4 regions of the Vibrio sp. QJM3NY_21 genome follow, and region 1 is predicted to be linked to each of the others. Evidence: predicted binding sites of a transcription regulator. Region 1 holds the regulator's gene; each other region holds the start of a gene.

Evidence for each region. The regulator CRP, encoded in region 1, controls carbon source genes, mostly activating them, when cyclic AMP is high. The targets are predictions, from matches to a motif close to TGTGANNNNNNTCACA.
Region 2: the regulator CRP is predicted to act here: its motif matches at 2,842-2,857, upstream of recB (exodeoxyribonuclease V subunit beta).
Region 3: the regulator CRP is predicted to act here: its motif matches at 2,476-2,491, upstream of rppH (RNA pyrophosphohydrolase).
Region 4: the regulator CRP is predicted to act here: its motif matches at 2,439-2,454, upstream of cdd (cytidine deaminase).

The regions. Positions count from the first base shown of each region.
Region 1 covers NZ_CM173513.1:3,193,743-3,197,951, reverse strand. Annotated here, with positions in the region: gene astD (succinylglutamate-semialdehyde dehydrogenase) at 1-1,217, shown strand, start outside; gene AC3CID_RS14330 (2-oxoadipate dioxygenase/decarboxylase family protein) at 1,474-2,265, shown strand; gene crp (cAMP-activated global transcriptional regulator CRP) at 2,471-3,103, opposite strand; gene AC3CID_RS14320 (phosphoribulokinase) at 3,343-4,209, opposite strand, start outside.
Region 2 covers NZ_CM173513.1:744,170-748,378, reverse strand. Annotated here, with positions in the region: gene recB (exodeoxyribonuclease V subunit beta) at 1-2,744, opposite strand, end outside; gene recC (exodeoxyribonuclease V subunit gamma) at 3,206-4,209, opposite strand, start outside.
Region 3 covers NZ_CM173513.1:557,923-562,131, forward strand. Annotated here, with positions in the region: gene AC3CID_RS02470 (hypothetical protein) at 497-748, shown strand; gene AC3CID_RS02475 (DUF6482 family protein) at 963-1,274, shown strand; gene mutH (DNA mismatch repair endonuclease MutH) at 1,361-2,026, opposite strand; gene rppH (RNA pyrophosphohydrolase) at 2,643-3,161, shown strand; gene ptsP (phosphoenolpyruvate--protein phosphotransferase) at 3,164-4,209, shown strand, end outside.
Region 4 covers NZ_CM173513.1:1,529,425-1,533,633, reverse strand. Annotated here, with positions in the region: gene sbcB (exodeoxyribonuclease I) at 1-1,124, shown strand, start outside; gene AC3CID_RS06980 (CidA/LrgA family protein) at 1,150-1,521, shown strand; gene AC3CID_RS06975 (LrgB family protein) at 1,524-2,201, shown strand; gene cdd (cytidine deaminase) at 2,559-3,446, shown strand; gene purT (formate-dependent phosphoribosylglycinamide formyltransferase) at 3,614-4,209, shown strand, end outside.

The DNA of each region.
Region 1 (4,209 bases):
AAATCATCGCGAAAGAGACGGGTAAGCCGATTTGGGAAACTCGTACTGAAGCGGGTGCGATGGCAGGTAAAATCGCTATCTCTATTCGTGCTTATCATGAGCGTACTGGTGAGGCTTCACGTGAAGCGGCAGGCAACCAAATCGTACTGCGTCATCGTCCATTAGGCGTAATGGCGGTATTTGGTCCTTACAACTTCCCAGGTCACCTACCTAACGGTCATATTGTTCCAGCATTGCTATCGGGTAATACCGTGGTATTTAAGCCGTCAGAGCAAACACCTTGGACAGGTGAATTTGCGATGAAACTATGGCAAGACGCTGGCCTTCCTGCTGGCGTGATTAACCTAGTGCAAGGCGCTAAAGAGACCGGCATCGCATTGGCTGATGCTAAAGGTCTTGATGGTGTGCTATTTACAGGCAGTGCTAATACTGGTCATATTCTTCACCGTCAATTCGCGGGTCAACCGGGCAAAATGCTGGCGCTAGAGATGGGCGGCAACAACCCTATGGTGATCACTGACCAATTTGGTGATGCTGACGCGACGGTTTATACCATCATTCAATCGGCTTTCATCAGTGCGGGTCAACGTTGCACGTGTGCACGTCGCTTGTATGTGCCTGTTGGAGAGAAGGGCGATCAACTGCTGGACAAGCTCGTGGCTGCGACCTTGAAGATTCGTGTCGATCAGCCATTCGCTGAGCCAGCACCCTTCATGGGGCCACAAATTTCGGAAGCTGCGGCTAAATTCATTCTGGACGCGCAAGCTAATCTGCAATCGTTAGGCGGTGTAAGCCTAGTAGAAGCAAAGGCGGGTGAAGCGGCGTTTGTTTCTCCGGGTATTATTGATGCAACCAACATTGCTGAATTACCAGATGAAGAGTACTTCGGTCCATTGTTGCAAGTGGTTCGTTACCAATCGCTAGAGCAAGCGGTAGAATTGGCTAATGACACGCGCTTTGGTTTGTCTGCAGGCCTAGTTTCAACCGACGATTCAGAGTGGGAATACTTCGTTGACCATATCCGTGCGGGTATTGTTAATCGTAACCGCCAGCTAACAGGCGCAAGTGGTGATGCACCATTTGGTGGTCCGGGTGCTTCAGGCAACCTACGCCCAAGTGCGTACTATGCAGCTGACTACTGTGCTTATCCTATGGCTTCAATGGAAGGTGGTGAAACTCAACTGCCAGCGACATTTAGCCCAGGTATTGAGCTTTAGTTTAAGCTCTTAAGCTATAAGTTCATGAATCATAAGCTTATGAGCTCTAGGTTCATGAATAACAGATTCATTGGTTAATTGTGTAATGAGGAAGCGGTGTTATCGCTTCCTTTTCCATCACGTCCGACACCTTGATTGGGCGGTAGATAATAATAGAACAAGTATGTCACAGGCTGATGGCTGCTGACTCTGTGTCCAGCCTCTCCCTCTCTAATCCAAATTACTAGCTTGCTAGAACCTCTGACAAGGAGTCACCATGACGCCCGATCTACTCTTTAAATCACTATGGGACGATTACATTCACAGGCTTTGCCCATCGGCCGAGAAAGTTCATCATCTGCTGAAAGAAGACGAATCCCTGATTAATGATCACATTGCACTGCGTACTTTCAATGTTGCACCTCTGGGCATTGAAACACTGGCCAAGCCTTTTCTTGAATTAGGCTACAAGGCGTGTGGCGACTACTTGTTTGAGAGCAAGAAGTTAGTGGCTAAGCACTACGAGCACCCAGACCCAAACCAACCGAAAGTGTTCATTAGTGAGTTGAAGGTAGAAGAGTGTTCAAGTGACTTACAACAGATCGTTGCGAAGTTGGTTGAGCAAGTAGACGCAAGCAAGCTTCAAGGTCATGAGTTCTTGTTTGGTGGTCGCCTTTGGGATCTGAGTTTCGCGGATTTCCAAGTGCTAGCAAAAGAGAGTGAATACGCGTCTTGGCTAGCGGCTCATGGTTACGGTGCAAACCACTTTACGGTGAGTGTGAACCAGCTTAATGAGTTCGATGAAGTACAGACTGTGAATGACTATTTGAGTGATTCAGGTTTCACTATCAATGCATCTGGCGGTCAGGTTAAAGGCTCTCCAGAGGTCTTATTAGAGCAATCATCTACAATGGCAGACAAAGTGCCAGTTTCATTTGTTGAAGGCAATGAGGTGATTCCTGGTGGCTTCTACGAGTTCGCTAAGCGTTATGCGATGGCGAATGGTGAGATTTATACAGGATTTGTTGCAGTATCGGCTGACAAGATCTTTGAGAGCACCAACGGTTAAAGAAAGATACGAGCACGGGCTTTACCCTAAAGATGCGGGTACGCTTCGCTTTGAGAGTGTTTGCGCTTGGACGCGGGAGGTGCTCCATTCGCATCTCGCATCTCGCATCTCGCATCTCGCATCTGCTCTCTAGATCTTTAGAAAACAAAAAAGCCACCAAATTTGCATTTGGTGGCTTTCAAATTTTTGGCTCAGTTAATCGAGATTAACGAGTGCCGTATACCACGATAGTTTTACCGTGTGCAGAAATTAGGTTCTGCTCTTCTAGCATCTTCAAGATACGACCTACTGTCTCACGAGAACAACCAACAATCTGGCCAATCTCTTGACGAGTGATCTTGATTTGCATGCCGTCAGGGTGAGTCATTGCATCTGGCTGTTTCGCTAGGTTAAGTAGCGTTTGAGCGATACGACCTGTTACGTCAAGGAACGCTAAGTCGCCAACCTTTTGGCTAGTTACTTGTAGACGGTTTGCCATTTGCGCTGAAAGGCGCATTAGGATATCTGGGTTCACTTGGATAAGCTGACGGAATTTCTTGAAAGAAATTTCAGCTACTTCACAAGGAGATTTTGCACGAACCCATGCAGTACGCTCTTGGTCTTCTTCGAAGAGGCCAAGTTCACCAATGAAGTCACCTTGGTTTAGGTAAGAAAGAATCATTTCCTTACCTTCTTCGTCTTTGATAAGAACTGCCACAGAACCTTTAACGATGTAGTACAAGGTTTCTGCCTTTTCACCAGCATGAATCAAAGTACTTTTTGAAGGGTACTTATGAATATGACAGTGTGAAAGGAACCACTCTAATGTTGGATCGGTTTGGGGTTTACCTAGAACCATAATATCTTACTTCCTCTGCAGGGTATGCTTGCCGCTTTCCGTATTTTAGCTAAGCCTGGATTGACTTGTAGGATAAGAGCACTCGTTGAGCGCTGCAAGCTATCTTGTGTTTCGTTTAAGAATAGTATCCTTTTTCAGGTACTATTTCTTGATTTTAATCGTGACCAAGCTACGATTTTTTACGCAAAATTGTGCACATGATCACGGTATGAAAAGTAATCAACCAGAATGGTGTCTTGTTAACCTATTTTTCCGGTTTCGATGAGCTGTTGTAGGATGGGCCTTACAATGAGCTCCATAGCAAAACTCATCTTGCCGCCTGGCACCACAAGCGTGTTGTGGCGTGACATAAATGAGCCATCTATCATAGCTAGAAGGTAGGGGAAATCGACGTTTTTGATGCCACGCAAACGTATAACCACGAAGCTTTCGTCTAAACTTGGAATCCCTTTGGCGTTCAGTGGGTTCGATGTATCTACGGTTGGAACACGCTGAAAGTTGATGTGAGTACGCGAAAATTGTGGGGTGATGTAATTAAGGTAATCATCCATTGAGCGAACAATCGAGTCCATCACCGCTTCGCGAGAATGCCCACGATCGCGTGTGTCACGAACGAATTTCTGGATCCACTCTAGGTTTACGATAGGTACCATGCCGATAAGCAGGTCGACGTGTTGCGAGACGTTAATATCGCCATCGACTACGCCACCATGAAGACCTTCGTAGAACATCACATCGGAATTTTCTGGGATCTCTTGCCATGGCGTAAAGGTGCCCGGCATTTGATTGTAAGGCACGGCTTCATCGAAGGTATGTAGGTAACTACGGACTTTACCCGTGCCTTCATTACCGTATTGACGGAAGAACTCTTCTAATGCGCCAAAATCGTTGGCTTGTGGACCAAAGTAGCTGATGTGCTTACCTTGCTCGCGAGCCTTACGGATCTCGACGTCCATCTCTGGTCGAGTGAAGCGATGGAAACTATCCCCTTCAACCCAAGCGGCCTTCACGTCCATCATATTGAACATTTTTCGGAAGGCTTCTGAGGTAGTGGTGGTGCCGGCTCCTGATGAACCCGTCACCGCAATAATTGGATGTTTAGCGGA
Region 2 (4,209 bases), 1.1 Mb from region 1:
TTCAGTTCGCTAGCCTGTAAGTCGTCACTCACTTGTTCTGCCTGAACAAACACTTGCTCGTGAGCGGTTGGTGTTTCAGACAGTAATACGCTTGAATTCTTACCCTCAATCGCTGATAGAGCTTGATGTAACTCGGCGATGCCTTGCTCTTGTCCATTTTGAACCAAATAGCCCATGGCACTCAAATGTACACCGGTCGGCTCTTTGGTTGAGCGGCCTTTACGTAGCGGTGCCATGCCAATGAAACAACCGTATACAGCACGAGTAAGTGCTACGTAAATTAAACGTAAGTCTTCCGCCAATCGTTCTTTATCAGCTTGTGCTAAGGCACTGTCGCTACCGGTAATATCAAGCACTGTGGTATCTGACTCGTGATCGTAGAACTTGCCTTCACTCGCTTCACGGTAACTCGCGACAAACGGCAAAAATACGAGGTCATACTCCAAGCCTTTCGACTTATGAATGGTAACGATTTGAACCAAGTTTCTCTCTGATTCAAGGCGTTGAATGTCGTCATCACTACCGCCTAAACCATTTTGTGCATCTGATATCGCTTCTGCCAACCAACGCAACAAGCCATAGTCACTGTCGAGCTCTTGTCTTGCTTGTTGCAACAATTCGCCAATGTGCATCAAATCAGTGAGTGAGCGCTCACCATTTTCTTCTTCCAGTAAACGTTCCGCGAGATGTCGTTTACTGATCACGCTGCGAAGCATTGGTAGCACGCCACGTTGCAACCACAACTTACGATATTCTCGAAATTCGTTAACGACATTTTCCCAAACCACTTCATCGTTGTTGAGTTCATCCAATGAGGCGGCATCCAGAGCAAACAACTCCGACGCTAAACTCGCACGCAATGCACGGTCATTTTCTGGCGTCAGCACCGCTTGCAGTAAGCGTTGAATATCTTGCGCGACCAAACTGGTGAACACGCTATCTCGGTTAGATAAGTACACGCTCGCAATGCCTTGCTCAGACAGCGCATTCTTAATCAGACGACCTTCACTACCGGTTCGAACCAAGACAGCAATATCACCCGCATTCACGGCATGTTGTTTTTTGCCGTTATCAAAATAGGCTTGTTCGTTTTGAGAAGCCGTCAGAATAGTTTGAACTTGACTCGCCGTCGCCTCGGCCATGGCTTTGTGATATTCGCCTTTTGGTAAGGGCTTATCTTCAGCATCTTGCAGCCAAAAGGTAAGTGCGTGCTGAGTTTCTCCGTTCATTACCCATTGGCGTTTATCAGCCGATGGGCTGGCTGCGACAGGCAAAAATGGAATGTCTTGGTCGTAGATAAACGGGCTATCCGAATTCATAAACACTTGGTTTACCGCGCTGACCATATCAGCACTCGAACGCCAGTTAGTCCCTAAAGTGTAGTGAGCACTAACTTGGTTTCTCGCCTTGATATAGGTAAAGATATCCGCGCCACGGAAGCCATAAATAGCCTGCTTCGGGTCACCGATCATAAACAGACCACACTGCGGGTTATCGAGATAAATTCGGCTGAAAATACTGTACTGCAGCGGATCGGTATCTTGGAATTCATCGATCATCGCCACTGGGTATAAGGTACGAATTCTTTCCACCAGCAGTGATTGCTCATCCACATCAATCGATGCAGATAACTGAGTCAGCAAGTCATCAAACGATAGCCACTGTTTCTGCTGTTTAGCCTTGGCTAACATGGTTCGACAATGAGTAATCGCATGTGCCAACAATGGGGCTTTCAGATCTGCTGGAGAATTTAAGAAGTCCTCAATCGCTTCGAAAACTGCGTGCTGAGGTGCAGTACCTTTCGGCGTTTTTTCAATTAGAGTGGCTTGTGAGAACTTCTCTAGTTTATCTGGAAACTGGTAATCATGAGTGTCGCTCTGCGCCCATGCTGTGACGGCTTCTAACCAAGTAGGCAGAGACTTCTTGGTGTAGCTGCGTTTGTTCACATCTGAACCTGAAATCAAAGCCAAAAAGTCCGCTTCGGATTCGCACCACAACGTCTTAAGTTGCTTCACTTTATCTAGGTTTTGGTTGTGTAGCGTTTGTAAGTCGCCCGACATCGCATCTACGGTCAGCTTCAGCGGAGATCCTGTCAGGTAGCGATTTACGTCAGCCAATAACGAAGCGGGAGAGCCCCAAATATTTCGCACTTCACCAGCCAGTTGAATTGGCAGCGGGTAGAACTGCTTACGCCAATAGTCGGCAACCACTTGTGCTTTCAGATGGCTTTCATCGGTCACAAATTCATTATCAAAACGGCTTCCAGACTCGAAGGCATTCTGAGTCAACATTCTCTGACAGAAACCGTGAATGGTGTAAACCGCAGCCTCATCCATTTGCCTTTCAGCATTGAGCAGAGTTTTCGCAGCGCCAGCATGATCATCGATAGCTTGTAATAAAGGAGCAATCACTGGGTCGTCACTTTGTCCACGAGCAAACGCAATACGTGCATCATGGATTCGAGCGCGGATACGATCGCGTAGCTCTGCCGTTGCGGCTTCAGTAAAGGTCACCACCAGAATTTGGTCTACAGTAAGCTCCTCATGGTGTCGAGTAGCTTCAGTCAGATCACCTTGCGGCGCAGCGGTACCGTGCCCAAGCAGTAGGCGCAAATACAAGCCAGCGATGGTAAATGTTTTACCCGTACCCGCTGATGCTTCAATTAAACGCGCGCCATGAAGTGGAAACGTCATGGTATCAAGTGTTTGTGGAACGATTACCTGAGCACTGCTTGTGGTCGTCATGCCTTACTGCCTTCTGATAAATTAGTCTGTTACAAATGTGACCTAGCGTAGAAAACGTCATGCAATTTACGTCCTACGCCAATTTGTTAATAGTTAGTGCGATCTCTCTCACGGATCAATTCAGATCGCCTCGCTACTATGCGCCCACGAGTTCAGGAGCGCCTACGAGTTTTATACTCATGCGTTACTTTGAACCACTGAATAATGGTCCCTCTGACCTGTGGCCGTACAGCGAACGCCCTACACTAATAATGATTTACTGGCGGCCACTTTATTTCCTGTACCCTGACTTTCCGCAAATCACTATCTATCGCTTTTACTAAGCTTATACCTCGATTACCTCTAACCTTTTGATAAGCCCTGCACTCCAAATTTACATCTAACTCTTTATTTTCCATGTCTTTATTCAAACGCATCTCTTTGACGTTAGTATCGTTGGCGATCTTGCTGATCACTGCTGATTATTCCTGATCTTCAAGATCGGCAGCGGCAAGTCTTGCGGCCTGTAACACAAGCGTTGAATACATACGCGACTCAGCAGCCAGTTCATCATCCCACTTAGGCCAAATTCGTGAGATATAGGTGTCTCTGCCCTCGCCCGTAAAGGCGAAGCTGTCATTAAAAGTATCGGCCATTTTCTTAAGTGACTTTTCTTCGTCATCGACCCATTTACCACGGCTAAAGCCAGCCTCAACGCCAGCCAATGCGGTTTTCGGGAAGTAAGGCAGTGGTGCTGTCATGCCTTGATAAAACAGTCGTACTAACTCAGCCAGCAAACTCTTCGCCTGAAGCGCATCGCCGATAGGTTGTAGCGTTTGGTGAACCACGCCTTCTTTTCTGTCGTAGCCAATAATATGGGTCGTTTTTCCGTGTCCCATCACTGCACAACATAGATGATCAATCCACGCTGCCAAATAATCTTGAGAGCGTATTTTACCGCTACGGAAACGAACTAGACCCGATTGATAGTTTTGAGTTAACCAACCCATCAAACGAACAGGTTTGCCTTCGCCTAACACATCAAATTCGATATTCACTTCGAGATCTTGCTGCGGTGATCCGCTCACAAATCGAATCTCTTTAGCTAAGTCTTCCGCTTGAACACGATTGGTTTCAAATTCGATATCACCAAAGGCGCCGACCGGTAATCGGCCCTGTGCTTTTTGCTCAGAGACAAATAATCGAACCGCTTCGTCTGCACCTTCAGGGTGGTCCAGCAACACTTGCAGCAAAGCATCCTTAAGTTGGAAACTCTCTAAACCATTAAGTACGAACGGTTCATCATCTTCCATCACAGGAAGCGGCGGCTCAAACACCACTTTTAGACGGCGATTAAAGAAGTACTGCACTGGCAAACGCCAAAAACGCTGTAACTCAACCAAGTCGAGTTCTAACGGATACGTTGCCCCCAACAAATAGTCATCCAATGCACGATTGAACTCACCACTGCGCTCACCTGAACGGT
Region 3 (4,209 bases), 900 kb from region 1:
TTGATAGATTGAGCTATTGGAGGTTCGGTCTTTAAGAGAGATGTTCTGTGATTTTATATAATCATAGTGAATATGTTATATATAAAGTGATATGCAACTAATATTTTGGGTGAATCATTTGTTTTGAAATTGTTAATCAATTATCGGTTGAATAATATACTCACTTGGTTAGACTTTAACCGTGAAAGCAATGGTTTAACAAAGACTTATTTGCTTTTATTATCTCATTTCTTTTTGGATTTTTTAGTTAGTTTGGAGGCGCAAATGAAACATTTCGATTTTATACAGCATATTTGCGCGTCGTTTGATCCGTGTACTGACATGGTGACAGTTATGTCACAAACATCAGCCATGGCCGATCGAAACACCCAAGATAAACCTAACTAATAGATCCGTACCCTTATTTGGCTGCGGAAAAATAGCAGCTAAGTGAGAAGCCCTCATACTATCTAATACGCTATTTTTCCTCAGTTTATTTTACAACTGGAGAGTTATTATGCGTCACTCAGTATACTTAAAACTAGCAACAGTCCTTATCCGTGCAGATCTTCGTCGTGAAGAACGTGAATGGCAACGAAAAGTTCGTCGTAGTTCATACGATCTACCATGGAACAATACTCATTTATTGAGAGATATTGGCCTTGAAGCCGATGGTCGACCAATTGGTTTTTCTGAACCTGAAGTCGTTACGATTGAACGTCGAGTTCGTCACCTTCGTCGAGTCTTAAGCGCACGAATACCGACGTAACCTTGTGGGGTGATAGCGCCTTTCACCCCTTAAGATAAATATCAGTGATAGTTGTGGCGTCGGAAGTGCAAGCTTTTGAACTAAAACTGGCCAAAAAAGAGAAGCACTTGCTTCTCTTTTTTGCTTTTTTAAGCCGTTATGTGTGCTTTTTTAAGTCGTTATCTAGTAAAGAAAAAGAGTTCTACTACGCTTTATAGAGCAAGGGAGGCCGGCTATGCAAAAGCATCAATTAGACATGTGGTTACATGGAGAGCACAAAGACTCTTATCAAACACCGAAGGTATACGTTATTGGCTGTTCCGATATCTCGGAATATCTATTAGCAGTGGAATATAAACACAAGCTAGAACCGGTAAAGCAAGACGGTGAGCCGCTTCACTTTGGATCCTTGGATCAAGTGAAAGAAGAGTTGCTCCGGCTCGGTTTTGAAAAGGCGTATCTTCGCTTACACAACGCCTATGATGAGTTTGGTAATGAGCCGAGCCAAAGCTACTGTGATATTGAACTGGCGCTCAAACCTCATTAGAGAGCGTTTGTAGCTAGAGATTGATTCTAGTTACAGGCGGTTTGTAACATACTGATAGTTTGGTCCATCTATGCTAGATAAGAGCTCTATGCGTAATGGGTTGTCAGCAATTTATGGGTGAATTGAGTCCGTAGATAGAAACCACGTGGCTTAGTCTTGATAGGTTTTCCACTTGCACCGTAAGCTTCTGTTAACACGCGACTGTTGGCCGCTTTTGGTCGCAAATGCAGTGCTTCGCCGTGTCTTGCTGTTATCTGTTCAACATTACCCAACACGATTAACTCCATCAGTTCTTCCCAGTCTCTTTTCAGGAGTTCGTTTTCAGCTAGGCTTGGTGTCCAGAGTAATGGGGAGCCAACATGCCTTTCTGCCAGCGGGATCTCTCTTTCTCCCTCAACTGGGATCCACAACACTTTAGACAGCTTGTTTCGAACGTGACTGGTTTCCCAAGTTATGCCTTGCACGCCCATCAATGGAGCGACACAAACAAAGGTGGTTTCGAGTGGCTTTCCAGAGTAGCCAATCGGGATGCTTTTAAGCTCGATACCGAGTTTGGCAAAATCTTGTTCTGGTTTACTGCCTGCGGGCGCACCCAAGTGCCATTCCAATAGCTGTCCAACCCAGCCTTTATCACGCTTGAGGTCGTTTGGCATCACCATCTCAGCTTCATCGGCGAGCTCTTTAAAGGTCATTCCGGCGATAGCATACGCTCTGTCTAGCAGCTCTTGTTGTGTTTGTGGTTCTGGTTTCATAATAAAAGACATGATCAAAAAAATGATTTTACCAGAAGTTATCACCATATGACGACTGGTTAAGAAATGATCTCCTTGTTAGGAAAGGGATCAAACTCATGGTTATCCACAGGACATAAAGGTAATTAATTGAAATATTAATTTAGTGGATAAATAAACAGGGGTTTATGGTGGATTAAATGCTTGCCAAATGGGGTTCAAAATGAATCTTTCGCTTACTAGTGTGGATAAACATCGGAGTGGTTGATCTTTAACCATGTTCTGTTTTTGAAAGATCTTTTACTTTTCTAATGTTTTTAAAAATGAAATTATAATTCTAATCAATTGATTTTTAATTAAATAAATTATATTTACTCGACTTGGTGTTTTTGATGTTGATGAATCTATGGATTAAAAAAAACGATTGCGGGTAATTCTTCACATAGTTATTCACAGAAAAGGTGAATAAATGTGGTCTATGTCTCACTCTTGTGTGGGTAACTAGAATTTGAGCAAAACTTATCCATATTCTTAGTTAATATTCATAAATATAGCGCTTGTCACGTCACTAAGTTTGCTCCGATTGGGGATATGTGGAAAAATCAGAGTAATTAAAAATTTAGATAGAGGTTGGCCAGTGATAGATGGCGATGGTTACCGATTAAATGTTGGTATTGTAATCTGTAACAACCATGGTCAGGTCTTCTGGGCTAAACGATACGGGCAACATTCATGGCAATTCCCTCAAGGGGGAATAGATGAAGGTGAAACTCCGGAACAGGCAATGTACCGCGAGTTGTATGAAGAGGTTGGCCTTACTAAAAAGGATGTAAAGATCGTCGCGACAAGTCGTCATTGGTTACGCTATAAGCTGCCCAAACGACTGGTTCGGTGGGATTCTAAACCTGTCTGTATTGGACAAAAACAGAAGTGGTTCCTTTTACGCTTAGATTGCGATGAATCGCAGATCAATATGCAGCGTGGAAGTACACCTGAGTTTGATGGTTGGCGTTGGGTGAGTTACTGGTACCCAGTTCGACAAGTTGTTTCTTTCAAGCGAGATGTTTACCGTCGAGCGATGAAAGAATTCGCATCTTTAGCAATGCCGTTTAAAGAGCGAAAAACAAAAGGAAAACGCAAATTGCGTAGAGGTTAAGCATGCTCAGTCAACTAAGGGAAATAGTTGAACACGTATCAAGAGTTGAAGATGTGTCGACGGCTCTTGATATTTTGGTTAAAGAGACATGCAGTGCGATGCAGACGGAATGTTGCACCGTGTATTTGGCAAATAATGATATGCAGCGTCTTGAGTTGATGGCAACTCAAGGCCTGATCTTCAAAGGCAATAGCATTCACATTGGTTTTGACGAAGGTCTGGTTGGCCTTGTCAAAAGAAGTGCTGAACCTATCAACCTTGCACAAGCGTCTGCTCACCCTGCTTATAAGTTTTTTCCAGAGCTTGGAGAAAAGGTTTATCACTCTTTTCTCGGCACTCCGATTATCCATCGTAAGCAAGTGCTTGGCGTATTGGTCATTCAACAGAAGTCTCCTCGTTTATTCAGTGAGATGGAAGAATCCTTCCTTGTCACACTCTCAGCACAACTTGCGGTCATTGTGGCGCACGCTCAAACTCAAGGCCATTGGCTTTTAGAGCAACAGAAGCTACCTAAGATTAAAGGTATTGCAGCTTCATCGGGCGTTGCGATTGGTGATTTATGGTGGGATAACACTCAGCCTGAACTCACCGATGTTTATCCAGCATCGACGCTTAATGTTGAAAGAGAGCATGAAATGCTGGCAGTCGCCGTCGAAAATGCTCTCAATGACTTTAAGCGAATGCGAAAGCGCCTAGATAGTGAAATCAATAAAGACGCGTTGGCGATCTTTGACCTGTTTACTCACTTACTCAACGATCCCATGTTGCGTAAGGATCTTAAGAGCCAAATCCAGAAAGGCGATAAAGCCGATTGGGCATTAAGGCAGGTTGTTGAGAGTTACTCGAATCGCTTTGCTCGTATGTCAGACGTGTACCTTCGTGAGAGGGCACAAGACATCCGAGAGCTTGGTCAAAGATTGCTCTATTTCCTTCACAATTCTGAACATGAACTTCGCACGCTAGATAAGCCAATTATTTTGGTGGTTCGAGAGTTAACGGCTTCGGTATTGGCCTCTATTCCCAAAGAAAAACTTTTAGCTGTTATTTC
Region 4 (4,209 bases), 1.7 Mb from region 1:
ACAGTATTCGATTCGATGACGAGGTAACGCGTTACACCTGCTACCGAAACTTCATCGACCCATATGCGTGGAGCTGGCAGAACGGCAACTCACGTTGGGATCTATTAGATGTAATGCGCGCTGTTCACGCACTGCGCCCTGAAGGCATTGTTTGGCCAGAGAACGAAGAAGGTTATCCAAGCTTCAAACTGGAACACCTATCTGTGGCAAACGGCATTGAACATGAGAACGCGCACGATGCGATGGCAGATGTTGTTGCGACCATCGAGTTAGCGAAGAAGCTGAAAGCTGCACAACCTAAGATGTTCGATTACCTTTACAACATGCGTCATAAGCGTAAGCTGAATGACCTGGTTGATATTGTAAACATGACACCATTGATGCACGTTTCGGGCATGTTTGGCCGTGACTGCAACTACACAAGTTGGATTGTGCCTATGGCTTGGCACCCAACCAATCAAAATGCCGTTATCGTGGTTGATTTAGCCAAAGATCCAAGCCCCCTGTTAGAACTGGACGCTGATGAACTCAGAGACAGACTCTACACCAAACGCAGTGAACTGGGTGAAGACGAGCTACCCGTACCCATTAAATTGGTTCAACTGAACAAGTGCCCTATTCTTGCTCCAGCCAAAACGCTGACGGCTGAAAATGCCGAAACCATCGGTATCGATCGTCAACAATGCTTGAAGAACTTGGCACTGCTGCGCGAACACCCAGAGATCCGCGAAAAACTGATCGGCCTGTACTCACAAGAACGAGAGTACGAAAAGAGTGATGATGTTGATACACACCTTTACGACGGTTTCTTTTCACCTGCTGATAAAACAGCGATGAACATCATTCGCGAAACTGACCCAAATAACTTGGCAGCTTTAGACATCACCTTCGGTGATGAACGTATTAAACCGTTACTGTTCCGTTACCGTGCTCGTCATTTCCCATGGACGCTCGACGAAGCTGAGCAATTGAAATGGGCGAACCATTGTCGTGAGTTTTATGAGAGCCGTTTAGAAGAGTACATGCTCAACCTTGAAAACCTCGCGCATGAACATGAAAGCGACGAGAAGAAAATGGCTATCTTGAAGTCGGTTTATCAATACGTAGAAAAGTTAGCTAGCTAATTCCATTATCAAGAGACGTAACACTTTGAAAGAAAGATTGATCCAGCTGGTTTACTGCTTAATCTCCTTCACCTTAATCATAGGTGCACTTACAGCAGGTAACGCGTTACAGCACTTTTTGGATACCTCAATCCCAGGCAGTATTTTTGGCATGTTGATTCTGTTTGCCGCCATGGTGATTGGTATTGTTCCTTCGCACTGGGTACAACCCGGTGCAAGCTTGATTATCCGCCTAATGATCTTACTGTTTGTTCCGATCAGTGTTGGGTTGATGGATCACTTCGACATGCTCATCGCGAACGCATTGCCAATTATGGCGAGCGCCGTTGGTGGCACGTTGCTGGTGTTGGTGTCCTTATCATGGTTTTTAGACCGCTTGCTTTCGAGAGGTAACTGATCATGTGGATTCTACTCACCATCGTGGTATTCCTGTTTGCTCGCTGGGTAAGTCAAAAAGTAAACTCACCGCTGTGTAATCCCCTGCTGATCAGCATTGGTATCATCATTCCGATACTCACGTTCTTCAAAGTACCGTTTGAGACTTACTATGCAGACAACACCTGGATTACCTACATGCTGCAGCCTGCGGTTGTTGCCCTTGCTTATCCGCTTTACGAACAGCTACCTCAAATCAGAGCCAACTGGCGCATCATCACCTTTGCTTGCACGCTAGGTAGTGTGATGTCGATGACAACGACAGCATTAATCGCAGTGGCTTTTAAAGCGGACTTAACTTTGATTGCGAGTTTATTAGGTAAGTCAGTCACCACGCCAATTGCTATGGAAGTGTCGAGCCATTTAGGTGGTGAAGCAGCAATTGCGGCAATACTAGTATTGATTGTCGGTCTGTTTGGGGCAATTTTTGCTTACCCAATCTACAATCTCATTGGCATTAAGAGCCCTATCGCGCGTGGTTTAACCATGGGTACCGTGTCTCACGCTTTAGGTACTGCGACCTGTGCTGAAAAGAATCAGGAAGATGCTGCATTCAGTTCGTTGGCATTGGTTCTTTGTGGGGTTATCACCTCAATCATTGCACCGAGTATATTTTCGCTCGTGGTTTGGTTCTATTCTTAACCACTTTGATTACAGTTTATACGCGCTCTAATCGATGAGTTGGTAAATAGCTAAACTCACTGGTTCGCGACTTTTAAGCGTTACAGATATCAATAAGCCCAAGCATAACCTGATTATTTCAGTGGTAGCTTGGGCTTTTTTCTCACATTTATTCATCAATACGTGACAAACCAAACTCAATTTCAAGCAATAAGTGCGATATCAATGGTAGTTTTTACTCTTGCAATCGATTTCATCTGTGACCTCACTCTAATTATGCAAACCAATGTAACAGCAACAACACAGTAGTGATCAAAATCACAGAAAATTCCTGAGCATTGCATAGAATTAAAGCCTAAGGTCAATTAAGGATTCAACATGAACAGTCGTATTACCCTGGCGCTGGAAAGTGCTCCAACAGCAATCAAAGCACTTTTGAGTGACATCGTATTAGCAGACAACTTTGACGCGACATTGTCTCCAGAACAATTTGCTAGCCTACTGCAAGCAAGTGGTTTCGCGGATGACGAGCTACGTATTGCGCTACTTCCTTTTGCCGCAGCCTATTCTTACGCTCCGTTATCTGACTTTTATGTTGGTGCAATCGTGCGTGGTTTGTCTGGCACTCTGTATTTTGGTGCAAACCTTGAAATCGCTGGTGCTCAACTTGGCCAAACAGTACACGCCGAGCAATCTGCAATCAGCCACGCTTGGATGAAAGGCGAGCAAGGTATCTCTGATATCACAATCAATTTCAGCCCTTGTGGTCACTGTCGTCAATTCATGAACGAACTGACCACAGCGAAAGAGCTTAAGGTTCAGCTTCCACAACGTGATGAAATGTCTCTGCAAGAATACCTGCCAGACTCATTCGGCCCTGCTGATTTAGGTGTGACGACTGGCCTAATGACTAAGCTTGATCATAAGCACACGACTGAAGAAACAACGCCTATTGTTGTAGAAGCGCTAGCAGCACTAAACCGCAGCCATGCTCCATACACCAAAAACCTAAGTGGTGTTTCACTGCAATTGACGTCGGGTGAGGTTTTCACCGGTGCTTACGCTGAAAACGCAGCGTTCAACCCGAGCTTACCACCTCTACAAGTGGCGTTGATTCAACTTAAACTGGCTGGCTTCGATTTTGAACAGATTGAAAGTGCAGCGTTGGTTGAAATTGCCGAAGGTAGCATCAGTCACCTAGCGGATACGCAATCTACATTAGAAGCGATTAATCCCGACATTCCAGTGACTTACTTAGCAATCTAAGTACATCTAATTAACAAAATTTTAAATAAGCAGCCCTATTTAACGGGGCTGCTTTTTTTATACCTGTAATTAACGCAACAACTTGCGCAAACGTTTGCTTTTATCATTGAAATAAGTATGATCACCCCGTTTTCAATCAATCGCTCAAAAGATCGGAAGGAATTTCTATGTTTGGTACTGCTACTCGTGAAAATGCTACTCGTGTACTTCTATTAGGTTCAGGTGAACTCGGCAAAGAAGTTGCTATCGAGTGCCAACGTTTAGGCTTGGAAGTTATTGCATGTGACCGTTACGCAGACGCACCCGCGATGCAAGTTGCACATCGTAGCCATGTATTAGACATGTTAGACGGCGATGCACTGCAAGCAGTCATTGAACTTGAAAAACCAGATTATGTGGTTCCTGAAATTGAAGCTATTGCCACCAGCAAGTTGGTAGAGCTAGAAGCTCAAGGCTTAAATGTCGTTCCCACTGCAAATGCGACGAAGCTAACGATGAACCGCGAAGGTATCCGTCGCCTAGCTGCAGAAGAACTAAAACTGAGCACTTCTCCTTACCGCTTTGCAGACACCTTTGAAGACTTCGCTGCCGCTGTTGAATTCGTGGGCATGCCTTGCGTTGTTAAGCCAGTAATGAGCTCTTCAGGTAAAGGCCAAAGCGTTATCAAAACAGAAGAAGACATTCAAAAGTCTTGGGACTACGCACAAGAAGGCGGTCGTACTGGCGCGGGTCGCGTAATCGTTGAAGGCTTCATCGACTTTGA